2 regions of the Glutamicibacter sp. MCAF14 genome follow, and region 1 is predicted to be linked to the other one. Evidence: predicted binding sites of a transcription regulator. Region 1 holds the regulator's gene; the other holds the start of a gene.
What was found. Region 1 encodes Rex, which represses fermentation and respiration genes when NADH is low (regulators of the CRP and FNR family bind a similar motif). Its sites were predicted from a motif close to CTTGTGAANNNNTTCACAAG; they were not measured.
Positions count from the first base shown of each region.

Region 2: the regulator Rex is predicted to act here: its motif matches at 5,012-5,031, upstream of AB4Y71_RS12610 (queuosine precursor transporter).

Region 1 covers NZ_JBFREO010000002.1:110,231-117,868, reverse strand. The annotation lists gene ccsB (c-type cytochrome biogenesis protein CcsB) at 1-17, opposite strand, end outside; gene resB (cytochrome c biogenesis protein ResB) at 10-1,638, opposite strand; gene AB4Y71_RS03070 (cytochrome c biogenesis CcdA family protein) at 1,638-2,393, opposite strand; gene AB4Y71_RS03065 (TlpA family protein disulfide reductase) at 2,402-3,025, opposite strand; gene AB4Y71_RS03060 (histidine phosphatase family protein) at 3,032-3,694, opposite strand; gene AB4Y71_RS03055 (hypothetical protein) at 3,868-4,644, shown strand; gene AB4Y71_RS03050 (redox-sensing transcriptional repressor Rex) at 4,761-5,435, opposite strand; gene AB4Y71_RS03045 (glutaredoxin family protein) at 5,463-5,708, opposite strand; gene AB4Y71_RS03040 (HAD family hydrolase) at 5,771-6,577, shown strand; gene AB4Y71_RS03035 (30S ribosomal protein bS22) at 6,680-6,778, opposite strand; gene AB4Y71_RS03030 (helix-turn-helix domain-containing protein) at 6,918-7,142, opposite strand; gene gdhA (NADP-specific glutamate dehydrogenase) at 7,402-7,638, opposite strand, start outside.
Region 2 covers NZ_JBFREO010000005.1:122,125-129,762, reverse strand. The annotation lists gene AB4Y71_RS12635 (S8 family serine peptidase) at 1-1,364, opposite strand, end outside; gene AB4Y71_RS12630 (FBP domain-containing protein) at 1,718-2,206, opposite strand; gene AB4Y71_RS12625 (hydroxymethylpyrimidine/phosphomethylpyrimidine kinase) at 2,569-3,390, opposite strand; gene AB4Y71_RS12620 (hypothetical protein) at 3,432-4,046, opposite strand; gene AB4Y71_RS12615 (TetR/AcrR family transcriptional regulator) at 4,180-4,887, opposite strand; gene AB4Y71_RS12610 (queuosine precursor transporter) at 5,246-5,956, shown strand; gene AB4Y71_RS12605 (ABC transporter ATP-binding protein) at 6,023-6,718, shown strand; gene AB4Y71_RS12600 (hypothetical protein) at 6,726-7,638, shown strand, end outside.

The sequences.
Region 1 (7,638 bases):
GCCCCGGCGTTACCCATTTACTGCTCCTTGGTTCTGATCCTGGCTGGCCAGTGGCCAAGCCTTATCGAAGATCTTTTGTAGTTCTGCAGCTTCGCGTTCCAGGCGTGGATCTTCACCACGTGCCAGCATTGCATATTCGATAGTACGCTTGCCGTTTTCATGCTTCAGCTTTACCCAAACGCGGCGACGCGGGGTGAACAGCGAGACTGCCAAGCCAATCAGTGCCAGACCTGAGAAAATGCCGATTGGCAGCTTTCCCGGGTCGTAGTTGATGTCCAGCGCAACGTAGCGCTTCAGGTCGTCAAAGGTAATCGATCCCTTGCCGTTTGGCAGTTCGTAGGTCTGCCCGGCTTCGAGGATGATGCCGCCGGCATCCAGATCACGGCTGTTGAGCGGATCCATCTTGTCGGTGTCCAGTACGAACACGTTCTGCGGATTTCCATCGTCCAAGCCGAGGTCTCCGAAGTAGGAGTTCAGGTGAAGCTGCGGGTTGATGGCATTGGGATCCCCAGAGATGCCGAATCCGTTTTCATCCACCAGCGCGGTGGGAAGCAGGAAGCCTTGGAAGCCCAGCTGCGAAGGTTCAGCATCTGGCACTTTCAAGACGAACATCGAGGTATAGACCGAATCCTGGGGAATCGAGACCGCTGGACCGGAATAGGAAACATTTCCTTTGCCGTCCTTGACGGTGATCACCGGTGCGTAGCCATTGCCGACCAGGTACACATCGCCACCGCTGATACGCAGCGGGTGGTTGACCTTCAGGTCGTCCTCTTCAGGCTGAGCATCAGCGGAGTCGCGCACGGTGACGTGGGCGGTGAAGTCCAGCGGCTGGCCGAAGTGGCTTTCGGATTCGCGGTCGAAGATGATGTCGAATTTATCCAGGGTCACCGCGAAAGGCGGCAGGTTATCGGCGTTGAATCCGGTGCCTGGGGTGAAGGAGTCGTAGCTGACCAGCGAGTTGACGAAGGTTTCTCCCTCGACCACCACGCGCTGGCCGGTGTAGCCATAGGCTCCGCCGATGGCGGCCGAAGCGAGCACTCCCATCAGGGAAATGTGGAAGACAAGGTTACCGATTTCCCGGGTGTAGCCGCGTTCGGCGGCAACCGATTCACCGGTTGCATCACTGCGTCGTTCCACGCGGTAGCCGCGCTTCTTCAGGATCTTGAAGGAATCCTCGATGACCTGCGCATCGGTTGGGGTGTCCGCTTCGCCTTCAAGAATTTCGTGCGATTCGTACTGCGGCAGGCGTTCAAGCCGAGCAGGGGTGCGTGGCGGCGGCGTGCGCAGTGCCTTGGCATGCTTCTTCACACGCGGGACGATGCAGCCAATGAGCGAGATGAACAGCAGGATGTAGATCGCGGAGAACCACACCGAGGAGTACACCTCGAACATCTGGAATCGATCCAGCCATGGGCCAGCGACGGTGTGCTGTTCCAGGTACTGGGCGACAGATTCAGGGTTTGCATCGCGCTGCGGGAAAATGGAGCCGGGTACCGCAGCGACCGCGAGCAGCAACAGCAAGAACAATGCTGTTGGCATCGATGTCAGCTGGGTCCAGATCCAGCGCAGGGAGCCGACGAATCCCAAGGCAGGCGCGTCACCGCTCCCCTTGGACTTCCGTTGTTGTTTCGCCATTAAATTGGCAACCTCACTTCATTGGCAAACCAGTTTTGCAGTTCTGCGACCCACGTACCCCACAGGCCGGTCATCATGACCACGCCCAGGGCAATGAGTAGCGCCCCGCCCAAACGCATAATGAAAAGTTGATGCTTGCGGAAGAATCCCAGTGCCTGCATGCCGCGTTGCATTCCCATCCCGATCAGGATGAAGGGCAATCCCAGGCCCAGGCAGTAGAACACCGTCAGCAGGGTTCCGCGTCCAACGTTGGCATCCACGCCAGTGGACATGATCAATACCGCGCTCAAGGTCGGTCCGATGCACGGTGCCCAGCCCAGCCCGAAGGTCAAGCCCAGTACCGGGGCTCCCCACAGTCCTGCTGGTGGGCGCTTGTGGATCTTGCGATCGCGCTGCATCCAGGAGAAGCCGCCCATGAACACGATGCCCATGAAGACCACCACCAGGCCCAATGCCTGAGTGACCCAGGAGCCGTTGAATTTCAGCCATGAGGTGGCCTGGCTGAAGAGCACTCCGGCGGCGATGAACACCACGGAGAATCCCAAGACGAACAGCAATACGCCCAGAACCACGCGGCCACGGCGGTGTTCCTTCAGATCCGCGCCGGTCAGCCCGGTGACATAGCCGAGATAGCCCGGCACCAGCGGTAGCACGCAGGGCGAAAGGAAGGAGACCAATCCGGCCAGCAATGCCACCGGGGCGGCAAGGAGCAACGACCCGTCCAGGACGATGTCGGCGAATGGATTAGTGGTCACTGATCAGCTCACAACTCTTCGGTCAGAGCGGTGTTGATCAATGACTTGAGCGTGCTCGGCTCCACGGCACCGATGACGCGGGCGCGGACCCGGCCTTGGCGGTCCAGCACCAGGGTGGATGGAACAGCTTGCAGCGGAACGTATTTGGTCATCGCGAGCTGGATGTTCCCATCGGTATCCTGAATCGACTCATAAGGAATCTCGAAGGTGCGTTCAAAGGCCTTGGCAGCTTCGGCTTCATCGCGCACGTTGACGCCGATGAATTCGACCTTCTCGCCAAACTCTTCAGCGATTTTCTTCAAATCCGGTGCCTCGATACGGCACGGTGCGCAGGCGGCATACCAGAAGTTCATCACGACCGGCTTGCCCTGCCACTGCGTGAAATCGATGTCGGTGCCGTGGTAGGTGGACGCCTTGATGGTGACCGGTTCGCTGCGCTTGGCAACTTCGTATTCTTCAACGGCGCCATCGCCGGCAATGTAGTTCTTGCCGTCGCCGCTGTTGGCTTGTGCGGTCAGCGCATCTTCCTTGCCGCTGCAGGCAGCCAGCGGCACTACGGCCGCGGCAACCAGGAGCGTACGCAGCATGGTGCGGCGGCTGAACGGGCCAGGATTGGGCACAGGATCTGTCATTTTGCTTTAGGCTCCCGGAATATTCGCCGCGCCGGCTAGCAGCTCGGGGCACGGTTCGGTGTAACGCACGGAGACCAATTCGTCTCCTTCGAAATCAAAGCTGGTGATCGAAGCCAGTGTGCACTCGCGCTGGCGCGGATCATGCCACAGCGGCTTCTTCTCGGCGTCGCGGCGGGTGACCCAAATCGGCAGCTGGTGGCTGACGATGATGACTTCCGCCCCTTCGCCATGTTCAGCCACCGCGGCTTTGCGGTGCTCCGCCATGGCGGTGCGCATGCGCGCTACCTGCTCGGCATATGGTTCGCCCCACGAGGGCTTTAACGGATTGACCAGCAGCGGCCAGTATTTTGGCTTGCGCAGATGCTCGGCGACTTTGGACAGCCCCTGGAGCTTGTTGCCAGCTTCAACCACGCGCTCATCGGTGTGAATCTCCAAGCCCAAGGCCTTGGATGCCGGAGCAGCGGTCTGCTGGGCACGGACCAGCGGCGAGGCGACCAACCGAACGACGTTGCCGCCTTCGGCTTGGCGCTTGGCAAAATATTCGCCTGCCCCGTCAGCCATCTGGAACCCGAGTTCCGAGAGCCCGAAGCCGGGGATCCGGCCGTAGAGCATACGGTCAGGGTTGAAAACTTCCCCATGGCGCAACAAATGGACAGTCGATAAAGGCATGCTCCCAGTGTCTCAAATATTCGATGCAAAAGAGGCAATATGTGGCCACCGTCAACTATTCACAGGACACGCATTGGAATCCCATATGGAAAAACCATCCTTTCGGAGGGCTTGCTCACAATCCTCTGCCACTACGCTTGGTAATAAGACAGTTCGACCCAGAAGGATGCACCATGAGCAATAACGATCCTAACCAGCCGGGACAGCCATACAACCCGGATTCCGCGGGCCAGGGTTCGCAGCAGAACCCGTACGGCGAAAACCCTTACGGCCAGCAGCCCTCGGCTGCCGGGCAGAACCCGTACGGACAGAATCCCAATCCTTATGGGCAGCCGCAGGCACCGGGCTACGACCAGTACGCTGCCCAGGGCGGCTATGCCGCGGTGCAACCACCGGTCGAGCGTCCTCGGACCTTGGCTATTGCTTTCGGGCTGATCATGCTTGCAGGTATTTTCAGTGCCCTCAGCAGCTGGCTGATGGCCACCTCCAACATGATGGCCAACATGATCGGCCAGCAGTGGTCGCTGGTTCAGGAAGAATTCCAGAACCAGATGCAAAGCACCCCGGGGATGAACAAGGATCCGCTCGTTGAACAGATGATGCAAAGTCCTGAAGCTTTCATGGCCCAGGTCAATTCGATGATCTCCAGCTTCGTGATTGTCGGCATGATCATTACCTTGGGCCTGTACTTCCTGGTGGGCTTCTTCGTTGGCCGCGGCGTAGGTGGCATGCGCATTCTCGCCACGATCCTTGCAGCGCTTTCACTGCTGAATCTGGTCACCACGGTTCCAATGGTCAGCATGTTCGCTGATACCCAAGCAGGCCTGATCAACGCGGTGTACGTAGTGGGAATCTTGCTGGGCGTTGCCGGCGTAGTCTTTGCCTGGCTGCGTCCATCCTCGGAGTACATTGCCCAGCGCCGCATGGCCCGCCGGGCTGGCTACCGCTAAACGCGCGCTGGGGTTTGCCTTCTAAGCCCAGAAGCACGAAAAGGCGTAGCTGCCTCATCCGCAATAAGGATGAGGCAGCTACGCCTTTCGTCGTTAGCGCAGGTCTAGTCTTGCGCTCAGCCTTGGACCGCGAGGTAAGCCAGGATCTGCAGTTCGGTGGACAGATCCACGCGGCGCAGATTCATTCCCTCTGGAACGCGCAGCGGCTTAGGTGCGAAGGACAGGACCGAGCGGACAGAGAGCTCAGCTAGTTCGTAAACCAGGTCCTGGGCGGCATCGCCAGGGATTGCCAGCACGGCAATGTTGATTTCTTCGCGCTGGACAACGTTTGCCAGGTCTGCGATGGCTTCCACGTGCAGCTCGCCAACTGCTTTGCCCTCCAGCGCAGGGTCGATATCCAAGATGGCCTTGACGTTGAAGCCGCGGGATTTGAAACCTGCATAGCCGCTCAGCGCGCGGCCGAGGTTACCTGCACCAAGGATGGCTACGCGCCAGTCCTGGTTCAAGCCCAGCGTGCGGCTGATATGTTCGGCAAGTTCACGGACCACGTAGCCGACCCCGCGGGTTCCATAAGAACCCAGCCAGGAAAGGTCCTTGCGCAGGATCGAGGGGTTCACGCCAGCTTCTTTGGCCAGCACCCCGGAACTGGTGCGTTCTAGTCCTTGGGCGTCCAAGGCATTTAGCGCGCGCAGGTACTGGGTCAGTCGAGCCAGCGTGGCCTCAGGCAACACCCGGGCTTCAAGCTCCGACATTTTCGTTCTCCCGCACTTTTCGGTGCTCTCTTCGAGCACAACGCAAAATCATTTATTCGGTAGCAGCTAGCTGCTCAGCAGCCGTTCCAGGCGTTGGGCATCGATGTGCCAGAAGTCCCGAACTTCGCCGTCGATCAGCAAGACTGGAACTTCCTCATGGTGCTTGGCAAGCAACTGCGGATCCTGGTCAATATCGAGTTCAGAGAATTCCATATGCAAGCGGCCCGTCACCTCAGCCACGGTTTCGCGTGCGGCCTGGCACAGGTGGCAGCCTTCTCGGACCAACAGCTGAATCTGATGCAAAGTACTCACCTGTCCATAATCTCACGAGCCGTAACCACGCTTAAACTTGGCGATGAAATAAACTGGATCAAATGCCTTCCATCGATCCTCACCTGAACCCGAATTCTTCCGTAGCTCCGGATACGGTTGCCGCTTTCTTCGACGTCGATAACACCCTGGTGCGTGGTGCGTCGCTGTATCTGCTGGCCCGCAAGCTCCATGAGCGCCGTTTCTTCCAGTTCCGTGAAATCCTCTGGTTCGCCCTGAAGCAATTGCGTTTTGCTGCACGCGGCGAACATCTAGGCGATATCCATCAGATTCGCGACCGTGCGCTGATGATGGTGCGGGGCATCCCGGTGTCCGAGATCGAGAAGATTGGAAACGAGATCTACGACGAATACATCGAGCCGAAGCTGTGGGCCGGTTCGGTGGCTATTGCGCGCCAGCATCGCACGGTGGGACGCGAGGTCTGGCTGGTCACGGCCACTCCCCTGGAAGTGGCGAATGTCATCTCAGATCGTTTGGAACTTACCGGTGCTTTGGGCACGGTAGTGGCCAGCGAGGACGGTTTTTACACCGGATCGCTGTCCAGCCCGATCCTGCATGCGGCGGAAAAGGCTCAGGCGGTACGCACCCTGGCCAAGGCTCGCGGCATCTCGCTATCCAAGTCCTGGGCCTACTCAGATTCCTACAATGATGTTCCGCTGCTTGAAGCTGTGGGCCATCCGGTGTGCATCAACCCCGATGCGCGGCTCCGTGCCTATGCCAAGCGCCGCGGATGGCAGGTCTATGACTTCCGGACCGGTCAGCGTGCCGCCAAACTCGGCCTGAAGACCGCTGGGGTGCTTGGGGCGCTCTGGGCGGCTCGACGTTCAATCCTGCGCCGTTCCGGCTCTTAGAAGGGCACTGAGCGGCTTTAGATAAAGCAATCGCCACCGTTCAACAGTTTCACTGTGAAGCGGTGGCGATGATTGCCTAGCGGCAAACGCTCAGAAGTAGATTTACTTCTTATTGCGACGCTGGTGGCGGGTCTTGCGAAGCAATTTGCGGTGCTTCTTCTTCGACATACGCTTGCGGCGCTTCTTGATAACAGAGCCCATAATGGTTCCTCACAAACTAAATAAATGCGTCAACCCCAAACGCCTGCTTGCGCGCGTGCACAAGGACAAGGTTGACCCGACGTTAAACGTTCCTTAACAGATTACCCGCTTTTCGGCCATGCTCTGACCATCGCGCGGACTATCGACCGTAAGAACCGGTACCGTGCTGCGGATCAATGGCCGCAGCATTCAAGTAAGATTCCACGGCGTTTTCCGGAACGCGATAGGAGCGACCGAACTGAACAGCAGGCAAGTCGCCTGCGTGGATCAGCCGATAAACGGTCATTTTGGAAACACGCATCATGTCGGCCACTTCGGCCACAGTCATGAAACGGGCTCCGGCAAAATTCTGTTTATCCGTCATGCGGGATAATCTCCTGACGCTGATCTCTAATTCGTCGCGTAAATAATAGCGAAGATGAACTTACACGGCTTTGGATCAACATCGACGGTTCAGGTTCACATTCGCTTTGCACTAGTCTAATCGCACTTTTGTAACTTTTGCATCACGAAACACACCTGTAGCCTTTTGAATCACATTTTTTGATGCTTAAACGAAACAATCCGTGGGTTTTCCCTGAGAATCCCCAGTGAAAACCCACGGATTGGATCAAATTCACTTACTAGATGACGCCCTGAGCCAGCATTGCATCAGCCACCTTCACGAAGCCAGCAATGTTTGCACCGGCAACATAGTTGCCTGGCATGCCGTATTCTTCTGCGGTGGCTGCACAGCTTGCGTGGATGCCGACCATGATCTCGCTCAGACGACGCTCAGTGTGCTCGAAGGTCCACGAGTCGCGGCTGGCGTTCTGCTGCATCTCCAGAGCCGAGGTAGCAACGCCACCGGCGTTAGCTGC
Region 2 (7,638 bases), on a different contig from region 1:
CCGGACAGCGCAGCTGGATCCGCGTTGGTGTAGTTGAAGTTAGCCGAGTACTGGCCCGAGGCCGCTCCGGCAACGTCTTCTGGACCATCGATCTGGATCTTGTCCAAGGTGACATGCGATCCAATGGAGTTGGCCACGGTCAGCGAGGAACGGGAGTTGCCTGGCGAACCGCCGACATCGGTGACATCGCCGGCGTTGCCGGAGGCGACAACCGAAAGGATGCCGGCCGCGCTCAAGGCATCGACAATGTCGTTTTCAGGGTCTTCCGTAGGGGAATGATCGGAACCAAGAGACATGTTGACCACGTCTGCACGGTCGGAGAAATCGCCGTCGCCGTTTGGATCCAGCACGTAGTCCAGTGCCTGGCCCACGACCGAGGAAGAACCGCCGCAACCGAAGACGCGGATGCCGATGAGCTGAGCGTTAGGAGCCGAGCCCGGGCCGACCTTCATCTCTGACAATGCATCGGCATCCAGCGAGGAGTAATCCCCGGTGAAAGTCGATCCATCGGCATTGACGCCGTAGCCTGCGGTGGTGCCGGCAACGTGGGAACCGTGTCCGGCAGCCTGGCAGTCCAGCGGGTTAGGGTCTGGATGAGGGATTGGCTGGTAGGTATCGGCGGAGGAATCAGCGTTGTAGTCATCGCCAACCAAGTCCCAGCCGCCAATGAACTTGTTGCTATCGATCAGACCGGAGTCTGCGCTTGGCAGTTCTTCAGAAGCCTGCGCTTCCTTGTAGCCTTCCAAGGTGCCTGGGCCGCCGAAGCTTGCGTGGGTGTAGTCCACGCCGGTATCCAAGACAGCTACCTTCACGCCGTCGCCGGTCTTGTCCAGGGACTTCCATGATTCCAGAGCACCGGTATCAACTACCGAGCTGCGGTTTGAAGGCTTCTTGGGAACGATGGAGCTGATCTTGGCAACGTCGCTACGCTGTGCAAGCTTTCGCAGGTCAGCGGCATCACCGGTCAGGGCTACACCCTTCAGTGCATTGTGCGTGGTGTAGATGACCTTGGAGTTGGCCTCGGCCGCCAGCTGCTTGCCCTTGGCCTTGACCTCCTTGCCGATCTTCTTGACCTTGGCGGCGTCCTTCTTCTTGCCTGACTTCTCTACAGTCTCGAAGGCGCCATCGCCTTGGAGCTGGACGTAGACAGAGACTTCACCGGTGGCTTTGGCCAGCGGTCCGGAGACTTTCAGGTTGGAAAGTGCTGATGAGCTGGTGATTGGCAAAGATGCGGCGTTTTCACCGTCACCTGGTTGGGGGATTCCTGCTGCGCTTGCCGGTCCTGACAAGGTAACAGCCAATGCAAGTGCAGTGGCTGATCCCAAAATCAGGTGCGGCACCTTCTGCGTGCGGCGAGTGACCATGATTCTCCTAGCTGGGCTGGATAGCGGTACTGCTCCCGTCATGGGCGGCCGATATTAAAGCGGTGCGAGCTTTGAAGATCGTCCGGGGTAAACGTCCGCTGGTGCGTATACCTCTAGCTGGAATCTTAGGTGACCTAGCTCATATATCAAGGGGTTATTGAACAGTTATCTTTGATTAGATACCGTGCTGGCTTGGGTGTTTCACAATAAATTCCGCGCACCACCGCAACAAACCCGCCCAGCAAGGCCTGGTGGGGGTGCATAATTTTTAGAAAAATTAAACACTTTGTTACTCACCAGTTCACTATTTGCTGGGCGGGTCGCAAGGAAATCAGGTTGCTCGAATTATCCGCTTAGAGTCGGCTCAAGAAGCTCTGCACTCGCTCGTCGAGCAGCTCAATGCGCTGGGCAACGACCACCATCGGATCCGGATAGATCGGATTCTTCGGAGGCGGAATGCGCACATTTCGCGAGCACTCGAAGTTCAAGCAGATCAGCGTTCCCAGCGTGTCGCCGTCACGTCCGGCTTGGCCGGCGCGCTTAGTCGTCCACATTCCTACGGCGCAAGGGATGTTCACGTCACGGCACATTTCGCACATGGCGGCGTTGGTCGGCTTGCGGCCGCCATCGGTGGGACGCAGCAGGATGCCGCGGGTTCGGCCCGAGTCATCGGTGTGGAAAAGATAGCCGCGCTGGACCATCTTCGGATCCCGCCAGCCCAGGTACTCCAAGGAGTCCCAGTCGAGGGAGTCGAAGTTTTCGGGCAACGTCAGTTTCTTGGCTTCCTGACGGCTGGCGTTGACGAAGGAAGAGCGAATGGTTTTTTCGGTTAATGGCTGCATGGAAAATCCTCAAATAGTCCGCGCGAACTTTCGGGCGCGCGGAATCATTAGTTTTCAAAAAGAGATGAGGTCTGCCGTGAGTCGAGGAATTAGTGGGTGCAGAAGAATTGCCCAGGGTACAGACCCTAAGCCGAGATTCCGGTGCCAACCCCGTTCGATACGCAGACGAACGGGCAGAGCGTCAAAGTGGCTTGCATAGCCGACCGCCCTTCCCCGTGGATGTCCACGCATTAATTCTGGATAATTCCAGAACAACCATAACAAGTGCGCTTGGCCCAGACCAATGGCTTAGCCCACAGTTAAAGCAGTTTGCTGGCCAATTCCCAACGAAATTGGCCAGCAAACTGCGCAACCGCGAACGCTTAGCGGCGTCCGCCCTGCCAGAGCGCATCAAACGGGGTATTGCCAGAAACGCGATTTCGGATGCCTTCAGTAACAAAAGCCTTGGCAGTGCGGGCAGCCGCCAATGGGGTAGCTCCCTTGGCCAGCTCTGCAGTTACTGCAGCAGCTAGCGAACAACCTGCACCTGAGACCGCGACTTCGCCGATCTTCTTTTCACGCAGAACTTCCAAGGTGGTGCCATCGTAGAAGACATCGATGGCATCTTCGCCCGCGATACGAACCCCGCCCTTGGCCAGGACAGCTGCGCCGGAGACCTCATGGATCTTCTTGGCAGCCTCGATCAGATCACTTTCGGTGGTGATCTTGATTCCCGAAAGCTGTTCCGCTTCGAAGTGGTTTGGGGTGACGAAGGTAGCCAGCGGCAACAGGTTTGCCTTGAGCGCTTCGTCGGTATCCAGTGCGTGGCCTGGTTCCTGGCCCTTGCAGATCAGCACGGGATCGAGCAGGACGTTATCCCATTTCTGGGATTTCAGTGCGGTAGCAACGGTATTAATCGTTGCGGGCGAGCCCATCATGCCCAACTTTACGGTCCCCAACTTGTCTTCGTAGCAGGTCTGGATAGCTTCCAGCTGGTCTGCGATGACCTGCTGCTCAACAGGGACGAAGCGATGGTTCCACGAATCCTTAGGGTCAAAGGAGACGATGCAGGTTAAGGCCACGATGCCGTAGGTTCCCAGTTCCTGGAATGTCTTCAAGTCGGCCTGGGCGCCTGCGCCACCGGTGGCTTCGGACCCAGCGATAGTCAAGGTCATGGCTGGGGAGGCAGTGTTTGTATTAGTCATAGTCTCAATTGTGGATAGAGCGGGTAGGGGAAGGGGCGGGGTTAGCTATGTTGCCAGAAGCTGAGCATGGTTGCTTTGGACCAGCCTTCAGGAAGCTGGTCGGCATGTTCGGCATTGGCTACTAACAGTAGCCAAGGAAGTCCGTGGCCAAAAGCGGCACCCGCGAAGTTAGCGAGAACTGCGCGGCGTGCGGTATCGGGGTCGGCAGGAGCGAAAAGGTCCGGGTCGGTGAGTAGCGCGTAGTTTTCACCGTAATGCATGCGGCCTCGGGCTACCGGGCGGTCGAAGTCAGTGACTTCAACGACGTCATAATTATCCATCGGCGCTTCAAAGAGCCCGGATGTATCTGCGAGCTTGACGACCTGTTCAACGTCATCTGGTTTTCCTGCCAGCAGATGCATGGTGGTCACCGGCTGCCAGCCGGACTCGGATAATGCCGCAGCGGTACTGTCGTTCGGTGCGCCCAAGAAGATCAGCCGCTGGGCGTCGGCCGGTGCGGTCCATGACGCCTCAGGCCAGTAGCGCAATATTTCCACGTCGTCGCCGTCCTGATTGACCGAACGAATCTCATATTGATTCGGAAAGGAAGCAAGACGATCACGCACGGTGGCGTAGTCGTGGGTCCAGCTAGGCAGTTCTCGCGCCATTGGGCTCATAGTGCTGCGTTCTCCTTTTGGTTCGCTAAGTGACCTTCTAGTGGCTATCGGCACCTTCGACTTTACGCCTTAAAACACTGTGATACGGAACTCTGTGTCCGGGGGACAGCCAGTAAGCAGGACGCACTGATTCCTAAGAGGCTTTTTGCTTTCTCAGCGGTACCGGTTTCGGGACCGCAGCTTCAGCAATTTCTGCAGGTCCAGGGTCCATGAGTGCCAGGACATCTTCAAAAAGGGAACGCACTACTGGTAAGCGGCAGAGCACCGCAAATTTGGCCACCACTGGAGCCATGTTCTTCATGAGAAGTCTGGAACGTCGTTGCTGCGGGGACTGGTCGAAGGCCCACGCTGAAAAGACCTGGCGGGAGACCAGTAACAAGAACTTTGGCAAGTCACGGCGGATGCCCAACGGGGGCAGCGGGCGGGACCCGGACACAACCTTCTCCCATAGTTCTAATTCAATGCTTGAAATTTCGTCATCGCTTAGATCGCGTGAGAGCAACAGGCGCAGGAATGGCGGGCCGAAATCGTGGTAGCCGGAAAGTGTTCGTACACCGGCGTCGAGTACTGTGCGGATGTTGGTTTCCAGGGTGTTTCCCTCATCGAGGATTCCAGAGCATTGGTCGTATTGCTCCTTGCGCAGGTTCAGCAGCAGCTGAGCCACAATGTCCTCTTTGGACTTGAAGTAGTAGTACGCATGGGACAGGGAAACCCCTGCGTTTGAGGCAATGGCGCGCATGCTCGAAGCTTTGTAGCCGTCCTGGGCGAAGCACTCCAGAGCGGTCGCTAAAAGCTTGGCTTGGGTCTGACGACCTTTTTCGGTGCGAGGTTGCGTGGTCATGTGGCCTTTTGGACAGGAGAACTTGAATTCGATTCTAGCAATAATTTGAACGCGTTCAAAAAATGAAAAAATTCATGCTGAAGTATGGGAGAGCAGTCACTGCATTATTTGTTTCCTCGATTTTATGGTTCGAAGATTCACAAGTGAGATACCAATTTAACAATTATTTGATTTCTGAAACATGGTTGACGGATAAAGGCGAGATCTGTGTACATAGTGATGCATGGGATACTTGTTGCGTAAGTGCTAATACAGCGGGACAGCGCGTAGGCATAGCACCCTCACCCCTTTTAAAACTTGGGCTGGGTTGTGCCCCTTTAGCGACGTTCTGGCGAACCACTTTGACAAGGAAAAATTCATGGGCGACTCCAACGCCGACAACAACCTGATCCGAACCAAGAGTGCGGTATTCGCTTCTGCCGGTTCTCCCTACTTCTCCACGGTCCTCACCATGATGGGTGCGGTCGTGATTCTTTCGAATATTGGCGCTTCGAAAGGCGTCAGCTTCGGACCACTCATTACTGACGGCGGGTTCTTCCTCTTCCCGCTGGCCTACATTCTGGGCGACGTCATTTCCGAAGTCTATGGATTGAAGGCAGCGCGTCGCTCAATTCTGGTGACTTTTGCTTTGGCGTTCTTCGCCGTGTTCTGTTTCTGGGTCATGATCCAGCTGCCCTCGGCTGAGTTCTATGACGGGCAAGAAGCCCTGGAACGGACCCTTGGCCCAATCTGGCAAATTGTCGTTGCCTCCGCTTGCGGATTCCTGGTGGGCCAGCTTGCCAACTCCTGGGTGCTGGTTAAACTCAAGGAACGCTCGGGGGAGCGCGGACTGATTCTCCGATTGATCGGATCCAGCGGCGTGGGCGAATTCCTCGACACCCTGATTTTCTGCGCTATTGCTGCGCCGGTAATCGGCATCGCCGATGCACCCAGCTTCATTAACTATGTCGCGGTGGGCTTTGTTTATAAGACAGCCGTGGAGATTATATTTGTGCCGGTGACGTCAGTAGTCATCAGATGGTTCAAAAAGCGTGAACCAAGCTATGGCGAAACGGTAGCCACCAGCTAATTTTCCAGTGGGCATCATCCGTAAGGGCGATGCCCACTGCTGTACCCAGCGAATAAAGTTAGCGATATGCAGATGGGTCAACGCGCTAAAGGGCAATTAGAAGTACACAGCTTGACCATCGGCTATCCCAACCGCGTGATTTGCGGGCCGATAAACCTGCAACTGGCTCGGGGCACCGGTTTGGGAATTATTGGTGCAAACGGCAGCGGCAAGTCGACTTTGGTGCGCACGATCCTGGGACACCTTCCCCCGATTGAAGGCACCGTCGAATTCCAAGGGCTTCCGGTGGATGACAGCTCGGCACATTTTCGACGTACAGTCGCAGTACAAGTCACCGACGGCGCGTTCTTTGAAGAACTCACCGTGCACGAACACCTCGAAATGGTGGCCCGCGGACATGGTGTTGCCGAATGGGGCCAAGCGGTCCAAAACGAACTCGACTTTTTCGAATTTTCTACCGTATCCGACCACCTGCCCAATGAGTTGTCCTCTGGTCAACGACGCAAGGTATTGCTGGCGGCCTGCCTGATCAGACCAGCAGAACTGGTGATTTTAGACGAACCGGAACAGCGTCTGGACCTGCGTATCAGGAATAAGCTGTATCAGCGGCTCGCTGCCATCCGCGCAAACGGGACAAGCGTTTTTGCAGTCACCCACGATCCGCTGATGCTGCGAAGCTGCATGGAGCAGGTGCTACTTCTGGATGAAGATGAGGGCCAGCTACTTGATCCGGACTCTGGAGCGCAGTGGCTTGAACGCTGAGAAGGAGATGCCCCAGCTCATTGAATTCAACCCCAAGGAACTGCTCGCTCGGGCTAGGAGCCGAAGGAATTTCTCCGAACGCTTCGACAGCTTTTCCGACGCCTATATCTGGGTGCTCAGCGCGCTGGTTGCTCTCGCATATCTATTCAGTGCACTCTTTGGTGTCTTGTTCGTGCTTCTGGGCGAAGGGGTGCCGCACCAAGAGCTGCCGACGGCTGTTTGGGGCATGCGGGATCTGTCGCTGGTGCTCTTAGTTCTTGCGGCCTTGGCGATATTCAGGGTCATGCTGTTCATCGGGCCATGCGGGCTCAGCGCCGCTAAAGCCCACTGGTGGTTGCCTTTGCCGATTAGGCTGCGAAACATCCGCAGGTCAACATGGCGCAACGCGGTGCTCGCAGGGCTTTTTGCCGGCAGTTTTCTCGGAGCACTGTGGCTGATCATCATGTTGGGTTTGGCCGGTTCTCTTCAATTGCCAGTAGCGGGCTTGGCACTGGGCAGCTTTGCGGTGATGGGAATTGGCATTGCCAATGTGGCTACCGTGATTCAAAGCCTGAATATGCACGCTACGGCTCGACGAATCAGCGGTTGGGCGATGTCCACTATTGCGCTGGTCTTGGTCGTGTTGTGGCTGCTGATGATGGGAAAGGTTCAATGGGCGCAGGCACTGGTCGAAGAACTATCGTCCGCGACCTTGAACCAGCAGGCTTGGCTCAACGTGCTTCTGGTCCTTGTAGTGCTCTGTGTTGCGAGCAGCTACTGGGCCTATCGCCAATTTGAGCAGATCACAGGCCAAGCGTTGCGCGTTGCCGGCCATCAGCAGCAATTCGCCATGGGCACCTTGATGCAGTTGGATTCCCGAGGCCTAGCTGCGCCGGCGCAAACTGCGATTCATCGACGACGTCCACACGGAGCAAGGCTCA